Regions from separate parts of the Aurantiacibacter hainanensis genome, predicted to be linked through region 1. Evidence: predicted binding sites of a transcription regulator. Region 1 holds the regulator's gene; each other region holds the start of a gene.
What was found. Region 1 encodes LexA, which represses DNA repair genes until DNA is damaged. Its sites were predicted from a motif close to GTTCCNCNCTTGTTCT; they were not measured.
Positions count from the first base shown of each region.

Region 2: AAA989_RS13255 (ATP-dependent helicase) is a predicted target of LexA. The motif match lies at 813-828, and genes of this name have one in related genera.
Region 3: recA (recombinase RecA) is a predicted target of LexA. The motif match lies at 1,065-1,080, and genes of this name have one in related genera.
Region 4: uvrA (excinuclease ABC subunit UvrA) is a predicted target of LexA. The motif match lies at 1,348-1,363, and genes of this name have one in related genera.

Region 1 covers NZ_JAZAPB010000002.1:1,622,255-1,624,456, forward strand. The annotation lists gene AAA989_RS15305 (molybdopterin molybdotransferase MoeA) at 1-468, shown strand, start outside; gene lexA (transcriptional repressor LexA) at 540-1,211, shown strand; gene AAA989_RS15315 (ComEC/Rec2 family competence protein) at 1,273-2,202, opposite strand, start outside.
Region 2 covers NZ_JAZAPB010000002.1:1,220,800-1,223,001, reverse strand. The annotation lists gene AAA989_RS13260 (hypothetical protein) at 98-691, opposite strand; gene AAA989_RS13255 (ATP-dependent helicase) at 889-2,202, shown strand, end outside.
Region 3 covers NZ_JAZAPB010000002.1:1,171,425-1,173,626, forward strand. The annotation lists gene AAA989_RS13055 (DUF4139 domain-containing protein) at 1-1,000, shown strand, start outside; gene recA (recombinase RecA) at 1,156-2,202, shown strand, end outside.
Region 4 covers NZ_JAZAPB010000002.1:1,126,786-1,128,987, reverse strand. The annotation lists gene uvrA (excinuclease ABC subunit UvrA) at 1-1,265, opposite strand, end outside; gene AAA989_RS12850 (UrcA family protein) at 1,592-1,948, shown strand; gene thpR (RNA 2',3'-cyclic phosphodiesterase) at 2,108-2,202, shown strand, end outside.

The sequences.
Region 1 (2,202 bases):
GGCGGCGCCTCGGTCGGCGATCACGATCTCGTGCGCCCGGCGCTCGAGAAATGGGGTGCGCAAATCGATTTCTGGCGTGTGGCGATCAAGCCGGGCAAGCCGCTGATGGTCGCCCGGAAAGACGAGAAGGTCGTGCTCGGACTGCCTGGAAACCCGGTATCGAGCTTCGTCACGGCCTATCTTTTCCTTCTCCCGCTGCTCCGCACCATGGCGGGCGCAGCCACTGCCCTGCCCGATGCCGTCTACTTGCGTAGCACGTCCCCGCTCCCCGCCGGGAGTTCGCGAACCGAATTTCTTCGTGGCCGGATTGTCGATGGTGGGGTGGCGGCAATCGAGGAACAGGATAGCAGCGCACTGCGCGCACTTGCCGCCGCCGATGTCCTGATCCGCCGCGATATCGATGCACCCGCTGTTGAGCCGGGAGAACTGGTGCCGACCTATCGCATCCAAAATGGCGGTATCGCTTGACTTGAGCGAATCTGTTTCTTAATTGTTCCTTATTCGTTCCCAAGGGTGGAACATTGATGAGGGGCCTGCCCATGTTGACTGCCAAGCAACACGAATTGCTGCTGTTCATACACCGCCGCCTGGAAGACAGCGGCATTTCTCCCAGTTTCGAGGAAATGAAGGAAGCGCTCGATCTGAAGAGCAAGTCGGGTGTCCACCGCCTGATCTCCGCTCTGGAAGAACGCGGTTTCATTCGCCGGTTGCCCAACCGGGCGCGAGCCCTGGAAGTGGTCAAGATGCCGGAGAACGTGGGTGCGAAGGCCCCGGATCCCGTGGCAAAGGCCACCACTCCCCCGGCTGCAAAGCCCGAACCCGCCAACGACGTGATCGAAATTCCGCTGCACGGCCGCATCGCGGCGGGCATGCCGATCGAGGCGCTGGAGGATCACCAGACCCTGCCCGTTCCGGCCGCCCTGCTCGGTGCGGGCGAGCACTATGCGCTTGAAGTTTCCGGCGATTCGATGATCGAGGCGGGAATATTCGATGGCGACTTCGCGCTCGTGAAGAAGGCCGATACTGCGCGCGACGGCGATATCGTGGTGGCGCTGGTCAACGACGAGGAAGCGACGCTCAAGTATCTCTACCACGACGGCGGCAAGATCCGGCTCGATCCCGCCAATTCCACCCACACCGCGCAGGTTTACGAAGATCGGCAGGTCAAGGTGCAAGGCAAGCTCGCGGGCTTGCTGCGGCGCTACCACTGAGGCGCTGTCAGAGCGAGCAAGAGGCGGCATCCTTCGAGGGTGCCGCCTTTTTCGTGCGCACCTAGCTGCCCGCCAGACCGCGCCACCAGCCATGCTCGCCCTGCGTATCGGAAACGCTGCGCAGTTCGGGGGTCTCATCGAGGACGATCGCGAGGCCGCCGGTGTTTGCCAGCATTCGTCCATCGGCCTTCAGCCAGCGCGGAGTGCACGTGCGTGGCAGCCACCGGTCGGATATGACGATGTCGGCCCGCTCGCATGCCGCCGCGAGTGCGCGTTCGCCCACGATATTCCTGCTCCGGCTCATCAGGATGTCCCAGCTTCGGCCCTCGCGCTCCAGCGTGACGACGCAGAAATCGGCGCTGCACCGGGCTCCGCTCCACGCCGCCAGCGGCACCGGCTCACCCTCCACCCCTGCCAGTTCCATCAGGTTCTCGCGCGTGTAGTCGCTGCGCGTATCTCGCAGGACGAGCAGCCGGTCGTCCTCACCTGTAATTCCGACATGGCGACCGTCGCTCGAAACGAGCAGATCGGGGATCGGAGTCGTTGCAAGCACGAGGCTGGCGATTGCCGCAGGCACGAAACCCAGCAGCCGCGCTCGCCCGCGCCATAGCGCCAGCCACAGGCCGCCCGCGACGAAGAGGGCGAACGCCAATGTGCTCACCTGCGGGATCAGCTTTACCGCGCCAGGCTGGCTGGAGGTGAAGTGTGCGATACCCAGCAACAGGTCGAGCGACTGACCCACCAGCCACCACGCCGGGGCACCTGCCCCGACAATGTCCAGAACGAGCGCCAGGGCGATCAGCGGCATCGAGATGAAGGTGACAAGAGGGATAGCGATCACGTTCGCAAGCGCTCCGTAAACGCCTGCGCGGTGGAAGTGAAACAGCACGATAGGCATCAGGGCGATCTCGATCACCAGACCCGTTACCAGCAGCATGAGGGCCCTGCGGCCCAGCCAGGCCGCGCGGCCTTCCTCTCGCGCGGCGAGAAA
Region 2 (2,202 bases), 400 kb from region 1:
CGGGTTCCCTCTGCTGGGGTTCCGCGCACGGGAAAGGGCCGCCCATGACGGGCGGCCCTCTCTTCAGGACCGGTCGGTCCGGTCTTCTTGGCTGTCGTTAGGAACTGGCGGGTTCACCAGGCCAGTAACTGAGCGGGCGGTCTACTCCGGGCCCACGCTGGCCAGCGGCCCACGCGTTGATGCAGTTATCGTCCGCATCGCTCTCACAGACAGGATACTCTCCCTGGTGTGCGGGCGGAATGTCCTGCACGATACCGGTGTTCACAAACTGGATGTTGCCAGTGGTGTTGGCGGCAGTTCGCGTCGCGGTGGTCTGAGCGGTCGAGCTGCGCGTTTCGAGTTCATCGACCTGTGCGATTACCGAATTCCACGCTGCTTCGCGCTGTTCGGGCGCCTGGATCTGGAACAGCGTCACGCGCTGATCATCGTTCAGATACCACCATGCGTCCTGCTGGTTTTCGTCCAGCGACCAGTAATAGCCGCGCAGGGCGTCGTTCCAGCCGAAATACATCGTCTGCTGATCGGGGGTGTAGGTGTCGAATACGGCCTGCTGATCGGCAGACAGATCATCGTACATCACCTGCTGTTGGGGCGTCATGTCGCGCTTGTCGTCGACGTCGTGCACCTGCGCTGCGGCAGGGACGGCGGCCATGGAAAGCGCGGTGGCGGCGGCGAGAAATGCCTTCTTCATGGATCGGTCTCCTGTGTCGTTTCGCGTCGTTGCGTATGTCCCATAAACGGGCCTTTACCGGCGCCTGTTCCGAGAAAACCGGGTTCCCCGTTTCGTCGCGCGCCTTGCACGATGCGGCGGTGTTCCCTAGCTGTTCACTAGTGACCCAGCCCACTTCCAGCGCCGATTCCCTTCCCGCGAAAGCCGTCCCCGAATGGCTGTCGCACCTCAATGCGCCGCAGCGGGAGGCGGTCATCACGACCGAGGGGCCGGTGCTGATGTTGGCCGGGGCCGGAACGGGCAAGACTGCCGCCCTCACCCACCGCCTGGCGCACATCGTGCGGGAACGGCTGGCCTGGCCCAGCGAAATCCTCTGCGTCACCTTTACGAACAAGGCCGCGCGCGAGATGCGCGAACGCGTGAGCACGCTTACCGGGGGCGCGCTGGAAGGGATGCCCTGGCTCGGCACCTTCCACTCGATCTGCGCCAAGATGCTGCGCCGCCATGCCGAACTGGTGGGGCTGGAAAGCAATTTCACGATCATCGACACCGATGACCAGTTGCGACTGCTCAAGACGCTGATCCGCGACAACGACCTTGACGAAAAGCGCTGGCCGCCGCGCCAGCTGGCGGGACTGATCGACAGCTGGAAGAACCGCGGCCTCAACCCCGGCGACCTGACGGCCGTCGACAACGAAAGCTATGCCAACGGCAAGGGCGCGGAGATGTACCGCCTGTACCAGGAACGGCTCAAGAGCCTAAACGCCTGCGATTTCGGCGACCTGCTGCTGCACGTGCTGAACGTCTTTCGCCAGAATTCAGACGTGCTGAAGACCTATCAGCAACGGTACAAGTACATCCTCGTCGACGAATACCAGGATACCAATGCCGTGCAGTATCTCTGGCTGCGGCTGCTGGCGCAGGAGCGCAAGAACATCTGCGTCGTGGGCGACGACGACCAGTCCATCTATTCCTGGCGCGGCGCGGAAGTGGCGAACATCCTGCGCTTCGAGAAGGACTTCCCCGGCGCCAAGGTGGTGAAGCTCGAGCAGAACTATCGCTCCACCCCCCAGATCCTCGCCGCCGCCAGCGGCCTGATCGAGGCCAACAGCCAGCGCCTCGGCAAGACGCTGTGGACCCAGTTGCCCGAAGGCCCGAAAGTGCGCGTCGTCGGCGTGTGGGACGCGCCCGAGGAAGCGCGCCGCGTGGGCGAGGACATCGAGCGGCTGGAACGCGAGGGTGCTTCGCTGGAACAGGTCGCGATCCTTGTCCGCGCACAGTACCAGACCCGCGAGTTCGAGGACCGCTTCATCCAGATCGGCCTCTCCTATCGCATCATCGGCGGATTCCGTTTCTACGAGCGCGCGGAAATCCGCGATGCCCTCGCCTACCTGCGGGTGATCGCCCAGCCCGCCGACGACCTTGCCTTCGAACGCATCTACAACCAGCCCAAGCGAGGGCTTGGCGCGAAGACGCTTGAAAAGATGCATCAGCACGCCCGGCGTACCAAACAGCCGCTGGCCGCCGCCGCG
Region 3 (2,202 bases), 450 kb from region 1:
CTGGGGCTTCGACTGGGAAGCCAGCTATGTCGCCACCATGCACGAAGGGCGCGACAGCGACGACGTTCGCTTCGATCTCACCAGCTGGCTGACGATCCTGAACGATAACGGCCAGAGCTTTGCCGATGCCGAACTGATGGCCGTTGCGGGCACGCTCAACATCGTCAGCGACCTGGAACAGCTGGCCTCGCCTCCGCGAGCCAGGCCGTTGCGGATCACCTGCTACCCCATCGGCAGCACGGCCGCCGGGTCGCCGATACCCGTCTATGACGATTACGAAATGGACATGATGGCCGATCAGGCGATCGTGGTGACCGGATCGAGGGTAGCCCGCGAATCGATGGCCATGGCACCTCCGCCTCCCCCGCCGCCGCCTCCGGCCCCTGTCGTTGCTGGGGAAGAGGATCTGGGCGACCTCAAGCTCTACCGCGTGCCCGTGCCGGTGGACGTGAACGCGCAGGGGCTGAAGCAGGTGGCCTTCCTGCGCGAGGAGGGTGTCGAAGGCGAGCTCGTCTACGAAGGTTCCTGCCTGCCGCACATGTGGGGGGACACCCGGACGGTGCCCGCTGGCATGGTGCTGGAAACGGTGAACGATGCCGATCACGGACTGGGAGTCGCCCTGCCGACCGGCTCGGTGACCGTGTTCGAAAGAGGGCCGGGCGGCGAGCTGCTGGTGGCCGAGGAATCGCTGCGCGATTACGCATCGGGACAGGACGTCGAACTCCAGATCGGCTCCAGCGCACAGGTCTTCGTCGGCTGCAACGCGCCTGGCGGACAGGATCCGCGCGAAAGAGGCAAGGCCTGGACCCGGATGCAGGCGGAGCTTTCCAACGCCAATCCATTCCCCGTCTCCGTCCGCCTGGAACTCGGCGCGCCGTCGCAATGGCGCTTTCGCGGCGTGCGCGAACAGGTGCGCGACGGGCAGAGGTTCGTGATGGTGGTCGTGCCCCCAAATGGCGTGCGGCGGCTGGAATGGGACGTCGCGCCGGTCATTTCCTGAGTATCGGGAGGCCGCCGCAAGCGCCCGAATTCGCAGGCGCGGAGACATTTCCAACAAAAATTTCGTTCCACTCTTGTTCTTGCGGAACAAAGTGCGTACACCTGCTGCTGTTGAAGAGTTGAACACGACCCTAGAAAGCTGACGGAGGCCATGTCATGGCAGGTGCGAATTTGAAGCTTGTTGAAAAGGAATCCAAGGTGGACCGTCAGAAGGCGCTCGACGCCGCATTGTCTCAGATCGATCGTGCCTTCGGCAAGGGATCGGCGATGAAGCTGGGCCAGAAGGAAGCCATGCAGGTGGAATCGATTTCCACCGGCTCGCTCGGGCTCGACATCGCGCTGGGCGTGGGCGGCCTGCCCAAGGGCCGCGTGATCGAGGTCTACGGTCCGGAAAGCTCGGGCAAGACCACGCTTGCGCTCCACGCCATTGCAGAGGCGCAGAAGGCGGGCGGCACCGCAGCCTTCGTCGATGCCGAACACGCACTCGATCCGGTCTATGCCAAGAAGCTGGGCGTGGATATCGACGAGCTGATCGTCTCGCAGCCCGATACGGGCGAGCAGGCGCTGGAAATCACCGATACGCTGGTGCGCTCCAATGCCATCGATATTCTGGTGGTCGACTCGGTCGCCGCGCTGGTGCCGCGTGCCGAGATCGAGGGCGAGATGGGCGACAGCCACGTCGGCCTTCAGGCCCGCCTGATGAGCCAGTCGCTGCGCAAGCTGACCGGCTCCATCAACCGCTCCAAGTGCATGGTGATCTTCATCAACCAGCTGCGCATGAAGATCGGCGTGATGTACGGCAACCCCGAGACCACGACCGGCGGCAACGCGCTCAAGTTCTACGCCTCGGTTCGTCTCGACATCCGTCGCACCGGCCAGATCAAGGACCGGGACGAGGTCGTGGGCAACACCACGCGCGTGAAGGTGGTGAAGAACAAGGTCGCCCCGCCGTTCAAGCAGGTCGAGTTCGACATCATGTATGGCGAGGGCATTTCCAAGATCGGCGAGATCCTCGATCTCGGCGTGAAGGCCGGCATCGTCGAGAAGAGCGGTTCCTGGTTCAGCTACGACAGCGTGCGGATCGGCCAGGGGCGCGAGAACGCCAAGACCTTCCTCAAGGAAAACCCCGAAGTTTGCGACAAGTTGGAGGCTGCAATTCGCGGCAAAACCGACGAAGTCGCCGAGGAGATGATGACGGGCCCG
Region 4 (2,202 bases), 500 kb from region 1:
TTGGACAGCTCCTCCTGCATCCACGCGCTCTCGGTCTGCGCCATGCGGCGGTTGAGGTTGCCGATCACGCCCTCGAACGGCTTCTGGACGGTGTATTCCTTGCGCCCGTCCTTGAAGGTGAGCGGCACGCGCTTGCCCTTGGTGCCGTAGAGGATGACGTCGCGGTGCTCCTCCGACAGAGCGCTCCACGGCGTGGTGAGGTCGAAGCCGTACTCCGCCGCCAGCGAGCCCAGCACCTGCATGTAATAGGGCGACGGCGGGTTGCTCTTCGCCCAGGGCACGACGGCGCCCTTCTTCAGCGTCAGCTCCTCGTTGGGCACGACCAGACGCGGGTCGAACAGCTGCTTCTCGCCGATGCCGTCACACGTCGGGCACGCGCCCTGCGGGGCGTTGAACGAGAACAGGCGCGGCTCGATTTCCTCGATGGTGAAGCCGGAGACGGGGCAGGCGAACTTCTCTGAAAAGACGATGCGGTTGTCGGGCAGCCCGGCACCCTTCATTGCCCCGCCGCCCGCAGCCTCGCCCTCGCGCCCCGGCACGACGCCGTCGGCAAGGTCGACGTAGGCCAGCCCCTCGGCCAGCTTCAGCGCGGTTTCGAAGCTGTCGGCAAGACGCGTCTGCAACCCGTCCTTCACCGCCAGGCGATCGACCACGACCTCGATATCGTGCTTGAACTTCTTGTCGAGCGCGGGCGCTTCCTCGATCGCGTACATCTCGCCATCGATGCGCACGCGGGTGAAACCCGCCTTCTGCCACTCGGCCAGTTCCTTGCGGTATTCGCCCTTGCGGCCACGCACGACGGGGGCGAGCAGGTAGAGCCTCGTGCCCTCGGGCAGTTCCATCACCCGGTCGACCATGTTGGAGACGGTCTGCGCCTCGATCGGCAGGCCGGTGGCGGGCGAATAGGGCACGCCCACCCTCGCCCAGAGCAGACGCATGTAGTCGTAGATCTCGGTGACGGTCGCCACGGTGGAGCGCGGGTTGCGGCTGGTGGTCTTCTGCTCGATGGAAATGGCGGGAGACAGCCCGTCGATATGCTCTACGTCGGGCTTCTGCATCATCTCCAGAAACTGGCGCGCATAGGCGGAGAGGCTCTCCACGTACCGCCGCTGCCCTTCGGCATAGATGGTGTCGAAAGCCAGCGACGACTTGCCGCTGCCGGAAAGGCCGGTGATGACGATCAGGCTGTCGCGCGGGAGATCGATGTCGATCCCCTTGAGATTGTGTTCACGCGCGCCTTTTACGGAAATTGTGGTGAGAGCCATGGCGGGTCAAGTGGGGCCTGGGTGGACACAAGTCCAGTGGTACGGAAGGCCATGCCGAAACGCGGCCCGACGGACTTTACTTGTTCCCTAAATGTTCACAATGGTCAAGGGCGCAGCACGAGCGCCCGTCGATCCGCGAACCTTGCCGTCCCGATGCGGACTTATCTATCACTTCGACGCCGATATGGAGCAAGAATCTCACGTTTTCGACCATCGTAAGGAAACCATAAGCCAATCATCCGGTCCGCTCCGTAGCGCCGTAAGGCGGCAAGGAGGCACTTCTTCTCTCGTTCCGAACGGGACGTAACCCTTGCAGGGGAAATGCCATGACCAAGACCTTCACCTTCGCAGCAGCCGCCATTGCCGCTGCCATCGTTTCCTCACCCGCCGCGGCGGACGATCAGTTCCGCAGTGCGAACGTCACCTATGCCGATCTCGGCCTGACCCGCGACGCCGGCGTCGACAGCCTCGACACCCGCATCCGCATGGCGGTGAACCGCGTGTGCGCCACCAGTTCCTCTCCCGACCGTTCGGAAATGCGTTGGGAACGCAACTGTCGCCTTCGCACCATGGAGCAGGTCGTCGTGGCCCGCGACGAGGCGGTGCGCATTGCCCGTGGCGGTGCAGCCGCGCGACCCGAACTGGCCTCGCTCAGCATCGCCTTGCCGACCGCCGGGCGCTGAATTCCTTTCCGCCTGCGTCCGGTGTGCCAAACCGCCGGGCGAACCGGTGCCGGGTCCAACTGGTAAGAGGGAGACCCGGCACCCGATTTTTCGTCGTGCAGGCGCGCTGCTTGCGCCCCGTCACTGGACGCCCGCGCGTGCGATTGCCATTTGCAGGCCATGTCATCCCGCCGTCTCTTCGTCGCCCTCCCCCTGCCCGAACGGATTGCCGAAGGCCTTCTCGACATCCAGGAGGGCATTCCCGCTGCGCGCTG